3 regions of the Rahnella sp. PCH160 genome follow, and region 1 is predicted to be linked to each of the others. Evidence: predicted binding sites of a transcription regulator. Region 1 holds the regulator's gene; each other region holds the start of a gene.
The links. The regulator sigma-54, encoded in region 1, starts transcription at its own class of promoters, with help from an activator protein. The targets are predictions, from matches to a motif close to GTTGGCACANNTTTCGCTNT.
Positions count from the first base shown of each region.

Region 2: the regulator sigma-54 is predicted to act here: its motif matches at 1,810-1,829, upstream of glnK (P-II family nitrogen regulator).
Region 3: the regulator sigma-54 is predicted to act here: its motif matches at 3,225-3,244, upstream of ACM5QY_RS09290 (gamma-glutamyltransferase family protein).

Region 1 is NZ_JBLOGT010000001.1:1,461,125-1,466,224, forward strand. Features, by position in the region: gene rapZ (RNase adapter RapZ) at 1-214, opposite strand, end outside; gene ptsN (PTS IIA-like nitrogen regulatory protein PtsN) at 282-764, opposite strand; gene hpf (ribosome hibernation promoting factor) at 863-1,150, opposite strand; gene rpoN (RNA polymerase factor sigma-54) at 1,174-2,607, opposite strand; gene lptB (LPS export ABC transporter ATP-binding protein) at 2,708-3,433, opposite strand; gene lptA (lipopolysaccharide ABC transporter substrate-binding protein LptA) at 3,440-3,997, opposite strand; gene lptC (LPS export ABC transporter periplasmic protein LptC) at 3,975-4,544, opposite strand; gene kdsC (3-deoxy-manno-octulosonate-8-phosphatase KdsC) at 4,541-5,100, opposite strand, start outside.
Region 2 is NZ_JBLOGT010000001.1:4,722,065-4,727,164, forward strand. Features, by position in the region: gene amtB (ammonium transporter AmtB) at 35-1,324, opposite strand; gene glnK (P-II family nitrogen regulator) at 1,410-1,748, opposite strand; partial or broken gene ACM5QY_RS22125 (SmdB family multidrug efflux ABC transporter permease/ATP-binding protein) at 2,090-3,873, opposite strand; partial or broken gene ACM5QY_RS22130 (SmdA family multidrug ABC transporter permease/ATP-binding protein) at 3,881-5,100, opposite strand, start outside.
Region 3 is NZ_JBLOGT010000001.1:1,986,222-1,991,321, reverse strand. Features, by position in the region: gene ACM5QY_RS09310 (amino acid ABC transporter permease) at 1-538, opposite strand, end outside; gene ACM5QY_RS09305 (amino acid ABC transporter permease) at 541-1,206, opposite strand; gene ACM5QY_RS09300 (transporter substrate-binding domain-containing protein) at 1,231-2,022, opposite strand; gene ACM5QY_RS09295 (MurR/RpiR family transcriptional regulator) at 2,280-3,119, opposite strand; gene ACM5QY_RS09290 (gamma-glutamyltransferase family protein) at 3,317-4,903, shown strand; gene hpxX (oxalurate catabolism protein HpxX) at 4,919-5,100, shown strand, end outside.

The DNA.
Region 1 (5,100 bases):
ACATCGCATGCTCATAAACTTCCGGTGTTTCTGGCATGTTGCGAACGTCAATGCTGACGGCCGCAGACGTATTGCGTTCGACAAGGGTCTGGGCAAGCTGCGGCAATAATACGACCGGCAGGTTATCCACACAGTAAAAACCCATGTCTTCCAATGCCCTAAGGGCAACCGACTTCCCGGAACCGGAACGGCCGCTGACAATCATCAGCACCATGGTGTCACTCCCCTGGCATTCAGTGTTCAGAATTCATTTTCCCGGTGCGCTACCGGGAATAAGTAATTTATTCGTTTTCAGTCATTATATGGAACAATTCTTCGTCACTTTGCGCTCCGCGCAGACGACGACACACCCCTTTATCCGCCAGTTTTTTCGCGACTAAAGACAGGGTATGTAAATGGGTTTTACATTGATCTGCCGGAACCAGCAAGGCAAAAAGCAAATCCACAGGCTGATTATCGATAGCGTCGAAAGCGATCGGCTGTTCAAGCTGAATGAACACCCCGACGGCACGTAAAGTGTCTTCTTCCAGCTTTCCGTGCGGAATCGCGATCCCGGCACCGATCCCGGTGCTGCCCATGCGTTCACGGGTCAAAATGGCGTCAAAAATCACCTGCGGTGACAAATTTAATTGTTTGGCCGCCAGTTCGCTGATGATTTCCAGTGCGCGTTTTTTGCTGGCGCAATGAACGCCGCTTTTAGTGCATTCGGCATTAAGCACCGACGTTAATTGCATTGCAGTATCGTTAATCATGTCATCTTTCACTTTTGCGCTGTTTCACCCTTAAAGCTATATCGGCTCGTTTCCCGAAGGTCACAAGCCGATGCCCGAAGGTTTGTAGCACAGGGTTGGCTACATGAATGTCAGTGCTGTTTCAGTTTGTCTTTGTGCTTGTTCAACTGACGGGCCAGTTTATCAACCAGGCCGTCAATTGCCGCGTACATATCCTGATGTTCCGAGGTGGCATGCAACTCGCCTCCGTTCACATGCAAAGTGGCTTCCGCGACTTTCTGCACCTTTTCAACGCTCAACACCACATACACCTGATTAATCCGGTCGAAATACTGCTCAAGCTTGGCCAGCTTCGACGTGATGAATTCTCTCAGGGGATCCGTGATCTCAATGTGATGTCCGGTAATGTTGAGCTGCATAATGTCTTCCTTCTCTGTTGAGGTCAAACTAACTGTTTACGTTGGTTTGAGGGCGGGATGGACAAAGACTCTCGGTATTTGGCGACAGTCCTGCGGGCCACCATGATCCCCTGATCGGAAAGCAGGGTGGCTAACTTACTGTCACTGAGCGGTTTTACAGGATTCTCCGCTGCGATTAATTTCTTCACCAGCGCGCGGATCGCGGTTGACGATGCCTCGCCGCCGCTGTCTGTACTGACATGGCTGGAGAAAAAATACTTCAGTTCGAAAATGCCACGCGGGCTGTGCAGGAACTTCTGCGTCGTTACGCGTGAAATTGTCGATTCATGCATTTCCACGGCGCTGGCGATATCGGCCAACACCATGGGTTTCATAAATTCGTCACCTGACTCAAAGAACGCCTGCTGCTGCTCAACGATACAACGCGTCACTTTCAATAAGGTGTCGTTACGGCTTTCCAGGCTTTTGATCAGCCATTTGGCTTCCTGCAAATTGCTGCGGATAAATTGTCCGTCGCTGTCGCTGCGTGCGGAGTTTCCCATCGCGGCGTATTGCTGGTTGATCTTCAAACGCGGAATGCTGTCGGAGTTCAGTTCTACCGTCCAGACGCCCGTCACTTTACGCACCAGCACATCGGGGATCACATATTCGGATTCACCGGTGTTGATCGACTGGCCCGGACGCGGATCGAGAGACTGAATCAGCTGCATCGCTCCTTTCAGTGTATCTTCTTTTAGCCGGGTTGAACGCATAAGTGCGCGGAAATCATGGTTCGCCAGCAAATCCAGATGTTCGCTGATAATCAGACGGGCTTCGGTGAGGAAAGGGGTGTCTGTGGCGTACTGGGAAAGCTGGATCAGCAGGCAGTCACGGAGGTCACGCGCTGCCACACCGACCGGGTCAAAACGCTGAACGCGTTTGAGAACGGCTTCCACTTCGTCCATGCTGACGTTGTCGTCACCGATGCTTTCGAGGATGTCGTCAAGGGAAATGGTCAGGTAGCCGGTATCGTCTACGGCATCAACAATGGACGTTGCGATCGCGGCGTCAGTATCAGTAAACGGCGTCAGCTCAACCTGCCACATCAGGTAATCCTGAAGTGTCTGGGTGGTTTCGCCCTGATAAATCGGCAGCTCGTCGTCGCTGTAATCGTTGCCGGTGCCGGAAGGCGTGCCCGCGGTATAAATCTCGTCCCAGGTGGCGTCCAGCGGCAACTCTTCGGGCATGTCTTTTTGCTCGAGGGCTTCGCGGGTGTCTAACCCTTCGCTGTCCGGTGTTTCTACCGCATCAATCTCTTCATGCAGGTCAGTTTGTTCCAGCAGAGGGTTGCTCTCCAGCGCCAGTTGGATCTCCTGTTGGAGCTCAAGCGTGGACAGTTGCAACAGGCGTATGGCCTGTTGTAACTGAGGAGTCATTGCCAATTGTTGGCTGAGTCTGAGTTGCAAACCTTGCTTCATATCTTGGTTTTATTTCCGTTGATTACACACTGAGTAACTTCTGTCAGAGACCTGCCCGTGAGACTTTACGTCGAAACGGGCACGGTTCCGGCGGCACAGATCACAGACGGAATTCTTCACCAAGATAAACGCGTTTAACCTGTTCATCAGCAAGAATGTCGGCTGGCGTGCCGTGGGCGATCAATTTGCCCTGACTGACGATATAGGCACGCTCACAAACGTCGAGAGTTTCGCGAACGTTGTGGTCAGTGATCAGTACGCCGAGGCCACTGTCACGCAAATGCTCAATGATTTTTTTGATGTCGATGACGGAAATCGGGTCAACCCCGGCGAACGGTTCATCCAGCAGGATAAACTTAGGGTTCGCTGCCAGCGCGCGGGCAATTTCAACACGACGTCGTTCGCCACCGGACAATGACTGACCGAGGTTATCGCGCAAATGAGAAATATGGAACTCTTCCATTAACTCGTTGGCGCGGTCGTTACGCTGTTCTTTATTCAGATCGTCACGGATTTGCAACACCGCCATCAGGTTATCAAACACGCTCAGACGGCGGAAGATGGAGGCTTCCTGAGGAAGATAGCCAATACCGCGACGGGCACGGGTATGCAATGGCAGAAGACTGATGTCTTCATCGTCAACGATGATGCGGCCTGCATCACGTTGCACAATCCCGACGACCATGTAGAAGGTGGTGGTTTTACCCGCCCCGTTTGGCCCCAGCAATCCGACGATTTCTCCCGAATTAACATTCAGGCTGACATCTTCAACGACCTTGCGGCCTTTGTATGCCTTGGCCAGATTCTCTGCGATTAATTTTGCCATAAAATATCAGTTACTCTTTTTGGTCGGCTGGCCGCCTGCTGCAGGCGTTTTTTGTTGCAGCTGCGAAGGAACCAGAACGGTCGTCACACGGTTGCCTTTATCACTGAAGGCTTCCATTTGCTGTTTCTGCACCAGATAGGTAATACGATCGCCTTTCACGTTGCTGTCGAGTTGTTCAAGGTAAGCATTACCGGTCAGGGTCACGAGATCGTTTTCCACTTCGTAGCGGACTTTCTGCGCATGGCCTTTCACCGGCTTGCCGTTGTCCTGCATCTGGTAGAACGTGACCGGATTGCCGTAACCTTCCACCACTTCTTTGCCGGATACGCCCTGAGGACGGATCACAACAACTTTATCGGCTTTCACCTGGATGGTGCCCTGATTAACCACGACGTTACCGGTGAAGGTGGCCGTGTTGGTGTTCACATCCAGCGCCTGATTGGCGGAATCAATGGTGATCGGCTTCGTGGTGTCGTCTTTTAAAGCGAATGCCGGAATGCTCACGGCTAACAACGAGCTGACGATCAGGAGATCACGGATTTTATTTTTTGCTTGGAATTTCATAAGAGGTCGTTACCTTTTCGATCAGCTGTGCTGTCTTATCACGCAGATTGCCGCGCATTTTCATGCCGTTAGATGTAAAACCTGTGCCATAAAGCGTTACTTCATCGTCTGAGGCAACGTCCTGTGTCGTCAGGTTAACCCGGGCATTATCCGTTTTGATTCTTTGTAGCTGAGAAGTCTCTGGCGTCAGGCTATCGCCCTGCACATGCCCATAAAGATAGAGCATTTTATCCTGAGTCAACTTGGCCTTATCAGAACGCAGCACCCAGGTGGGTGTTTTATTCTTGTCATACATGGTCGCGACCGGGTTGGTAAACCACGTCACCTGATCGGCGGTATAGTATTTTACCTGGTCTGAAACCAATTTATACGTCAGGCTGCCCGTCGGGTCATACACCATCGTGACCGTGTGGGATGTCTGGTAAGTTGGATCCTGATCGTTAACCGCCTGCGGTGCGTCATCGCTGCTATCAGACAATGACCAGCCCACCAGAATCAGAACGATGGCCGTCAGGACCAGGATAATCCAAAGTTTTGTTTTACTCATATCGACAGCCCTTTGGCGTCCTCCAGCTTGCCCTGCGCCAGCAGAATCAAATCACACAATTCGCGCACTGCGCCACGTCCGCCAGCGATGCGGGTAACGTAATCTGCTTTCGGCAACAGAATCGGATGTGCATCCTGAACCGCCACGGAAAGACCCACTTCGGCCATCACCGGCCAGTCGATCAGGTCATCGCCGATGTAGGCCACTTCTTCGGCCCGCAATGACAGTGTATCTAACAGTTCACGGAAGGCCAAAAGCTTATCCGATTGCCCCTGATACAAATGGCGGATACCGAGGGTTTTAGCGCGATCTTCCAGTAATTTCGCATTGCGGCCTGTAATAATCGCGACCTCAATGTCAGATGTCAGCAGGCAACGGATGCCGTAACCGTCGCGGACGTTAAAACTTTTCAGCTCTTCTCCCTGATTTCCCATGTAGATCAGGCCGTCGGACATGACGCCATCCACATCACAAATCAGCAGGCGAACGGCTTTGGCGCGTTCGAGCACGTGGGTGCTGACCGGACCATAGCAGGTCTCCACCAGGGCTGCGCTAT
Region 2 (5,100 bases), 3.3 Mb from region 1:
GAGAATTTAGCGCACTGCTTTCTCTGAAATCAACTTACTGGTTGTAAGCATTCTCGCCGTGGCTGTTGACATCCAGACCTTCACGTTCCTGCTCTTCAGGAACACGCAGACCTACAATCATGTCAGCCACTTTGTAACCGATGAAGGCCACAACGCCAGACCAGACCAGCGTAACGCAGACGCTGAAGAACTGAACCCAGACCTGATGACCCATGGTCACGCCTTCTGCATAACCCACACCACCCAGAGAGCTGGAAGTGAATACGCCGGTCAGCAGACAACCTACGATACCGCACACGCCGTGAACGCCGAATACGTCACAGGTATCGTCAACACGCAGCCATTTTTTCAGGGTAACCACACCCCACAGGCCGGTGACGCCGCCTACCAGACCGATAATCAGAGCACCGCCTACGCCGACAGTACCGCACGCCGGGGTGATAGCAACCAGGCCTGCGATAGCACCAGAGCTTGCGCCAAGCAGAGAAGGCTTACCGCGAACCATCCACTCAACCAGCGTCCAGGACAGGATTGCACCTGCGGTTGCAATCACAGTGTTCAGGAAAGCCAGAGCCGCAATGGAGCTCGCCGCACTTGCAGAACCCGCGTTGAAACCAAACCAGCCCACATACAGGATTGAAGCACCGGTGAACACCATCGGCAGGTTGTGTGGTTTGAAGGCTTCTTTACCAAAGCCCGCACGTTTGCCAAGCAGATACGCACCGACCAGACCTGCAATAGCGGCGTTGATGTGTACAACTGTACCCCCCGCGAAGTCCAGCGCGCCATCAGCCGCCAGGAAACCGCCCGCCCAAACCATGTGAGCCATCGGGATGTAAGAGAAGGTCAGCCAAATCACAGTGAAAATCAGCACCGCAGAGAAACGAACACGTTCAGCGATACCGCCCACAATCAGCGCGACAGTTATGCAGGCGAATGAGCATTGGAACGCTACGTGAATCATCTGGGAGAAGGTGCCGGTAACAGAATCCAGGCCAATACCTTTCATCATCACATTGCCGAAGCCGCCGAAGAAGGCGTTACCTTCACTGAATGCCAGGCTGTAGCCATACAGGATCCACAGCACGCAGACCAGTGCGAAGGTCACAATGACCTGAGTCAGCATGGACAAAACGTTCTTAGAGCGCAGTAAGCCGCCGTAGAACAGTGCCACGCCAGGTACTGTCATAAACAGTACCAAGGCTGTACAGATCATCATAAATGCGTTGTCAGCGCCGTTTGCAACTGCCGGTGCTGCTGCCATGGCAAGCGAAGGCAGCAATGCAACTGCGCCAAGCCCCATCATGGATAAAAGTTTTTTCATTATTAACCCACCCCTGTTTCTCTAAACTGTTTTTTCTAACCTGATTTATATCAAAGCGATTTATATCAGAGATAAAGGCCTGAAATTACAGTGCTGCTTCGTCAGTTTCACCCGTACGGATACGGATGACACGTTGCAATTCAGCAACGAAAATTTTGCCATCACCGATCTTGCCGGTGTAGGCCGCTTTGCTGATCACGTCGATCACTTCATCAAGCTGATCATCAGCGATAGCAATGTCGATTTTTACTTTTGGCAGGAAGTTCACGCTGTATTCCGCACCGCGGTACAACTCAGCGTGACCTTTCTGACGGCCGAAACCTTTAACTTCCGTTACGGTCAGTCCCTGAATTCCAACAGCAGACAGCGCTTCACGCACGTCTTCAAGCTTAAAAGGTTTGATCACCACAGTAACCAGCTTCATTGTGCCACTCCTCGAATTAAGGGCTTGCCGCGAGAAACCTCGCGCCCGATACGGAATGGATAAAGCAAAGGGTGTGCCAGAGTTAGAATTGCGCAAATATTCATGAGATTCCCGCGTAATACGGCATTTTCGGAATATTCGTGACCCGGCGCACAGTTGTGCAACCGTATTCACCGAAGCCTTGTGCGCACCATTTAAGTGCCTGACGCTACTTTTTAGTGCAAGGCATCGGGCAAGGTTTTTTTACTGCATGGGTAAGGAGCGGGATGAACGAAAATGAAGACGTAAAGTAGCGCGGAGAAATGCACTGGCGTAACAAACAGGCTACGCCAGCTCAAAGATTATGCGTTTTCTGTGGCTGAAATATCCGCACCAGTGGAAGCCAGTTCCTGCCCGGCCAGCTGCAACTGATACATCTGATAATACCGGCCTTTTTCCGCCAGAAGCTGGAAGTGGTTACCTTGTTCAACCGCCTGACCCCGGTGCAATACCAAAATATTATCGGCATCGACAATCGTAGAAAGGCGGTGGGCAATCACCACCAGAGTGGTTTGCTGACGAATAGCCCTTAAGGCACGCTGAATTGCCTGCTCGGTTCCGGAATCAATATTGGCCGTTGCCTCGTCAAGGATCAGAATCTCAGGTGCCTGCACCAAAACGCGCGCCATCGCCAGCAACTGTTTCTGGCCCACGGAAAGATTATTCCCCTGTTCACCCAGACGCGTATTCAGCCCCTCCGGCATTTCCCGCACCAGCGGAGAAAGCTGCACGATGTCCAGCGCATGCCAGACCTGCGCTTCATCAATATCACGTCCTAAGGTCACATTAGCGAACACGGATTCCGCCAGTACCACCGGATCCTGCTGAACCATAGCGATGCCTTTGCGCAGGCTGGCGTGTGATAAGTCTGCGAGGTTTCTTCCGTCTACACGGATTTCGCCTTTATTGAGCGGGTAATATCCCATGAGTAAATTCGCCAGCGTACTTTTCCCGCTGCCGGTGTGCCCGACCAGCGCCACGAAACCACGCGACGGAACATGCAGCGAGATATTTTCCAGCACCCACTTGTCAGCCTGATAAGCAAAGCTGACATCCCTGACTTCAATTTCCCCGCTGGTGAGCAATTTGTCGTCCGGGCCGTATTGCTGCTGGGTTCTGTCCATCAAATCAAAAATACGTTCACCGGCAACCACCGCCTGCTGCAAAATTGACTGCTGCGAAGTCAGTTCGATCAGAGGTTCATTGAGGCGTCCCAGATAGTTGATGAAGGCATACAACACCCCACACCAATAGAGCCTTCGGCGCTGAATCCGAACAGCAGCAGTAAACCGCACAGAATTAAAGACGAGAAAAGGCTCAGTAATGGTCGCAGCAGAAAACCTTCCAGCCTCAGCGTTTGCATACGTGCCATGTAGTGCGACTGGCTGGCACGCGTAAGGCGTTCACCAAATCTTTTCTGCTGACGGAATTGCTGGATGACGTTCATGCCATTAATGACTTCGTTAAACCCATCATTTATGTCAGCCAGATAAGCGCGCACCTTGCGAACGACCGGTGTGCTGTAGATCTGATACAGCCCCATTACGACGAATACGGCCGGGAAAATACAGATAGCAACGCAAGCCAGCCGCCAGTCGAGACTAAACATCGCAATCAGCATTGCGCCAATCAGGGCAATACTCCGTAACACCGTCGAGACCACGGTTACGTATAAATCGCGGATCACTTCCGTATCATTGGTCACGCGGGAAATAAGCTGCCCGACCGGCTGAGTATCGAACGCGCTGAGCGGCTGCCGGAGTGCGGCGTCCATAACATCTGTACGCAAACGCTGGACCACGCCAACAGCGGCGCGATTAAACAGCAGCGCCTGAAAATAGTGCAGACTTGCCGCAAGAAATTGCAGGAAGATAAAGCAAAGCGCCAGCAAGCTGACTTTCCCCCACGGTAATTCCCCTTTCGCGACATAGTGATCAATAAAGAAGCTGATCAGAATGGGGCCGGTCACTTCCGCTGCGGCGGCAACCCACAACATGATGACAGCATAGGAAAGTGGCTTAGAGTAAGGTTTTCCGTATTTGAGAAGTCGTTTAAGCGTTGGCCATAACTTCTGAATTTTATTCACTTTTTGCTCAGCCACGTTCCGTCTCCTTGTCCTGCGGCGCGTCGTCCAGAGCAGCTTCAAGCTGCTGATAGCGGAACATATCCCGATACCAGCCAGGTTGTGCAACAAGATGATCGTGATCGCCACGCTGCGAAATGCTTCCATGGTTGAACACCAGAATTTCACTGGCCTCAGTCAGGGCTGAAAGACGGTGTGCGCTGATAATCACCGTACGGTCACTTCCCCACTGCCGTAAATTATGCAGAATCTGATGCTCCGTGCGGCCATCAACTGCCGACAGCGCGTCATCGAGGATCAGGATTTCCGCTTTCATCAGCAATGCACGGGCGATGGAAATACGTTGTTTCTGCCCGCCGGAAAGCATCACGCCACGCTCACCGACTTCGGTTTCGTAACCCTGAGGCAACCGCAGAATGTCGTCATGTACGCTCGCAAGCCGGGCGGCTTCTTGAATTTCTTCCTGAGTGGCTTCCGGACGTCCCAGTGCAATGTTTTGCGCCACCGTATCGGAGAACAGGAAAGGCGTCTGGCTGACTATCGCCACACGCGCGCGCCAGTCGTCGAGCTGGATCTCTTTGAGGGATAAACCGTGATAACGCACGTCCCCTTCGGTGACGTCGAACTGACGTTGCAAAAGCGCCAGAAGCGTACTTTTACCCGAACCCGTCGGGCCGCACAGCCCGAGCATTTTGCCCGGTTGCAGGGAGAATTCGACTAAACGCAATGCGGTCTGAGCATTTTCAGGATACTGGAATCGCGTGATCTGCGCCTCGAGCACGGCACGGCCCGCAGGTAACGGTTTCGCTCCGTCCGCCACCGCAGGCGCCTCTTCCAGCAGGCTGCGGATACGGCTGTAAGCAGCACTTCCGCGTTCAACGATATTGAACATCCACGCCAGCGCCAGCATCGGCCAGATCATCAGCCCGAGATACATGACAAAACTGGTTAATTGTCCGAGCGTCAGGTGTCCGTTGACCACCATCCAGCTCCCGCCGCCAATCGCCAGCAGGTTTGCCATACCGATAGAGACGTAAATGGTCGGATCAAAACGCGCATCAACGCGGGCGACACGCATGTTTTTAGCGCCGGTATCCGCCGCAACATCGGCAAACTGTGAGGACTGATGATTCTCCAGCCCGAAAGCTTTGATCATCCGGATGCTGGTCAGGCTTTCCTGCGCCTGATCGTTGAGCGAGGAAAATGCCGCCTGCGCCGTTTTAAAACGGG
Region 3 (5,100 bases), 530 kb from region 1:
ACGTGACGTTGTTGAGCATCGTCCCGGCTTTGGTCAGTTCGACAAAACCGATAATGGACGCCAGCGCCGTACCTTTGACCACCTGAACGGAAAAGCCCACGGTCGGCGCAATCGCAATCCGCAACGCCTGCGGGGTGATTACGCGCCATAACGTCTGGCCAAAATTCAGGCCGAGGCAGCGCGAGGCTTCCCACTGGCCTTTTGGCAGCGCCGCAATACTGCCGCTCCAGATATCCACCAGATACGCGCTGGTGTAGAGCGTCAGCGCCAGAGCCGCCGCGGTCCACGGGCTGACGTTAATGCCAAACAGACCAAGGCCGAAGAACGCCAGAAACAGCTGCATCAGCAGTGGCGTCCCCTGGAATAATTCTGAATACAGGCGCACAAAGCGCGCCGGCCAGCGACGTTTAGTCAGACGCATCAGCAACAGCGGCAGCGTCACCAGCGTACCGCCGATAAACGCCGTCAGCGAAAGCAGCACCGTCCAGCGCGCCGCCAGCAGCAAGTTGCGCACAATGTCCCAGTCCGTGAAGGTCATCATCAGCTTGCACTCCCAAAGAAGCGGCGTCCGGCCAGCAGCAGTAACTGACGCATCACGACGGACAGCAATAAATAGAACAGCGTAGTGACCAGATAGACTTCAAAACTGAGGAACGTGCGCGACTGAATCAGGTTGGCGGCGAACGTCAGTTCTTCATAGGACACCTGCGAGACCACGGAAGACCCGAGCATCACGATAATGCACTGGCTGACCAGCGACGGATAAATGCGTTTCAGCGACGGCGGCAGCACAACGCGCAGAAAGGTCTGGCTGCGGCTCAGCCCCAGCACACGCCCCGCTTCCCACTGGCCTTTCGGCGTCACCTGAATCCCCGCGCGGATAATTTCGGTGCTGTACGCGCCGAGGTTAATCAGCATCGCCAGCAGCGCTGCTTCTCCGGCAGTCATTTTCAGACCGATCGCCGGCAGGCCAAACACGATGAAAAACAACTGCACGACAAACGGCGTATTGCGGATGGCTTCGACATACACGCCCCAGACCGTCCGCAGGGTTTTGTGATTACCGCAGCGAATGGCCGCGCCGCAAATACCGATCGCGACGCCGCCAATCGTTGCCATCACCGTCAGCTCAATGGTGGTCCATAAGCCGGCCAGCAGTTCCGGCATATAAGGCCACAGCGCGCTAAAGTTAAGCTGATAGGTCATGAAAGTTCTCCGTCAGTCAGCTGATTACGCGCCAACAGATGCAGGCAGCGGCGCCTTCATCCATTTTTCAGACAGCGAATTCAGCGTCTTATCCTTGATACCTTCGGCAATCAGTTCATTCACTTTGTCTTTCAGCGCCGGTTCGTCCTTACGCAGGCCGACGTAGCACGGCGAATCTTTCAGCATCACTTTGGAAACCGGTGCTTTCTCCGGGTTCATGCGGGCAATCGCAGCGACCACCAGATTCCCGGTCGCAATGTATTCCACCTGACCGGAGAGGTACGCCGACAGCGTGGTGTTGTTGTCTTCATAACGCTGAATTTTGGCGTCTTTTGGCGCCACATCGGTCAGCGCCAGATCTTCTACCGCGCCACGGGTCACGCCGATGGTTTTGCCGGACAGTTCTTTCAGATCCGCCAGTTTGTCGCCCTTCGCGCCAAACACACCGAGGAAGAACGGCGCGTAAGCGTGACTGAAATCAATGACCTTTTCGCGCTCAGCGTTTTTACCGAGGCTGGAAATCACCAGATCCACTTTGTCCGTTTGCAGGTAAGGCACGCGGTTGGCGCTGGTCACCGGCACCAGTTGCAACTTAAGTTTCATCTTATCGGCCAGATAATGCGCCATATCGATGTCATAACCTTCCGGCTGCAAATCCTTGCTCACCGAACCAAATGGCGGGAAATCCTGAGGAACCGCCACGCGCAGCACGCCGCGTTTCTGAATATCCTGCAACTGATCGGCCATTGCGCCGGATGCCTGAAGCACCAGCATTGCAGCACCTGCCCACGCCAACAGCCGTTTGTTCATGTTCATAGATTATCTCCGGTGAAATGTTTTTGGAACGATAGATTCTTATAATGTGAACTTTGCAACGAATGTGCCAAAACCGTTCGCGCGAAGTAAATGTGCGCAAAGTCACGGTATGACAAGGAATTACGCAGACAGACAGAAAAATCAGGAGACATTTTTCGCCCTGAAGCAGGGCAAAATAACGAAGCTGGCAAAAGTTTATTGCACCTTACAGGTGCGCAGGCACCAAAAAAGCGCCTGTTTTGTTCGTAAAACGGGAATCAGCGTTGTTCGAGTTCGTCGAGTTCGTTGTACAAATCGCTTATCTGATGAATTCTCTGACGGCCCGACGCCAGCAGATCGTGCAGCAACGCATTGCTCAGCAAATTCGCCAGACTCATCGCAGAAGAATAGCTGTCAAACGCTGACACGCTGTCGAGCGGTGCCGCCAGATGCCACGCTGCCAGCGGGATCAGCGTTTGCGCCTGCGGTTCGCAAATCAGAAGCACCGGCACGCCAAGTGTCTGTAATTGCGTAAGAATAGCTTTCGCCATACGCGGCCTGCGGCGGAACGCCACAAAAATCACCACATCCTGAGTGGTCAGGTCGACCAGCTCTTCCGCCAGCGTCTGCCCCGGCTGCGGCATCATCATCACGCCGGAACGCACCTGAATCAGTTGCTGACGCAGGTGCAGGGCTACCGGATAACTGTTGCGAAAGCCCAGCAGACGAACCTGCCGCGCCTGGCTGAGTGCCACGATCAGCTCGCTAAACGCTGCGCCGTCGATGTGGTTAATCCACTGCGTCAGATTGGCCATTTCCTGCTTATAGTGCCGCGATAACAAGGTGTTACCTTGCACCGCATCGCGGCTGTCGGTCAGCGGCATTCCGCTCTGACGCAGCGTGCGCATTTCGTCGCGCATATCGCGGTAACTCGGGTAACCCAGACGCTTAAACAGACGGCTCACCGTGGCTTTCGACACGCCGCTAAGCCGCGCCAGCTCGGCGCTGTTGTAACTCATCAGGTCATCGATGCTGGCGAAAATGAAATCCGCCACCCGCTGTTCCTGCGGCGTCAGTTCGGCGTAATGATCACGCAGACGCTCATCAATCTGTTTCATGTCCGACCCTTGTAACGTAAGTTTCAGTGAATCAGCGGAACATACCATGCACTATGCTTGCCAATGCAAGCGAATTTATCCGCGGATGCGGTGAGATCCTGCCGATGTGGAACACGTTTTGCTTAACTTAATGACATCGCGCCCCTGTCCCTGCAGGCCGGGCAGTATAAAAAACAGAGTTGTCAAAAGGACATCGCATGATTAACAGTAACAGCGCGCCGCTCGGTATGGCGGTTACCCCTCATCATCTGGCCAGCCAGAGTGCGCTTGCCGTTTTGCGCGAAGGCGGTAACGCCATCGAAGCGATGGTGGCCGCCGCTGCAACGATTGCCGTGGTTTATCCACACATGAACGGGCTGGGCGGAGACGGCTTCTGGCTGATTGTGCCGCCGCAGGGCAATCCGGTCGCCATCGACGCCAGCGGAGCCGCCGGTTCTCTGGCCTCCCTGGATTTCTACGCCGGTGAAAGTCACATTCCGCACCGTGGCCCGAAAGCCGCGCTGACCGTCGCGGGAACGGTGGGCGGCTGGCACGAAGCACTGAAAGTTTCGGCTGAATTTGGCGGCGAGCAAAAACCCCTTTCCCGACTGCTGCGCGATGCCATCCGTTACGCCGCAGACGGCATTCCCGTAACGGCCTCGCAGGAAGCCGCGACCCGCGCCAAGCAGCACGAACTGAAAGACATCCGTTCCTTTACAGACGTCTTTTTACCGAACGGCGATGTCCCGCGCGCCGGAAATCGTTTCACCCAGCCGCAGCTGGCGAACACGTTATCGATTCTTTGCGAAGACGGGCTGAACAGTTTTTACCGTGGCAAGCTGGCCGATAATATGGCGGCGGACATGGAAAAACTCGGTATGCCGCTGACGCGCGCCGACCTTGCCGCTTATCAGCCCCAGCGCCGCGTGCCATTACGGCTCAAACACAGCAAAGGCGAAATCTATAACCTGACGCCGCCGACACAGGGGCTGGTTTCACTGGCGATCCTCGGCCTGACCGACCGTTTGCCGCTGGAAACCATGGATGAAAGCGCCACCATTCACAGCGTGGTTGAAGCCACCAAACTGGCCTTCGGCCTGCGCGATCGTTTCATCACCGATCCGCGGATGATGACGCAGGACGCTCAGAGCCTGCTGGATCCGCAGTATCTCGATGCCCTCGCGACCCGCATCAAACCTCACAGCGCAGCCGAATGGGGCAAAGGCAAAGGCCCCGGCGATACCGTCTGGATGGGCGTGATGGACAGCAGCGGGCTGGCGGTATCGTTCATTCAGAGCATCTATCACGAGTTCGGCAGTGGCGTGGTGCTGCCGGGCAGCGGCGTTTTATGGCAAAACCGGGGCGCGTCTTTCAGCCTCGACGCCGATCATCTGCTGGCTCTCGCGCCGGGCAAACAACCTTTCCACACACTGAACCCGGCGGCGGCACGCTTATACGATGGTCGCACGATGGTTTACGGCTCAATGGGCGGCGACGGTCAGCCGCAAACGCAGGCGGCGGTATTTATCCGCCACGTCGTGCAGGGACAGTCGCTTCAACAGGCGATCAGCGGCCCGCGCTGGCTGCTGGGCAGAACCTGGGGCGAGAGCTCTGATTCCCTGAAACTGGAAGGCCGCTTCGGATATCAGACGCTGGCCGGGCTGCGTCAGCGCGGTCATGACGTCGAACTGTTACCCGATTTCAGCGAAGCCGTCGGTCATGCGGGCGCCATTGTGCGCCACACCAACGGCATGTTTGAAGGCGCTTCCGACCCGCGCAGCAACGGCAGCGCGGCCGGTTTTTAAACTGAGGAACTGAACATGAAAAAACCCCCTGCGGTCACCGACTGGGCCGTTTACATCAGCCAGATGGAAGCCGTTCTGGCACTGGAACTCAACGATGAACGCCGTCAGGAATTGCTGGTGCAGTTCGGCCGCATTGCGCAGATGGCGCAACCGCTGATGGATTTACCGCTCGACCCTCGCCTGGAAATCGCCGGAGT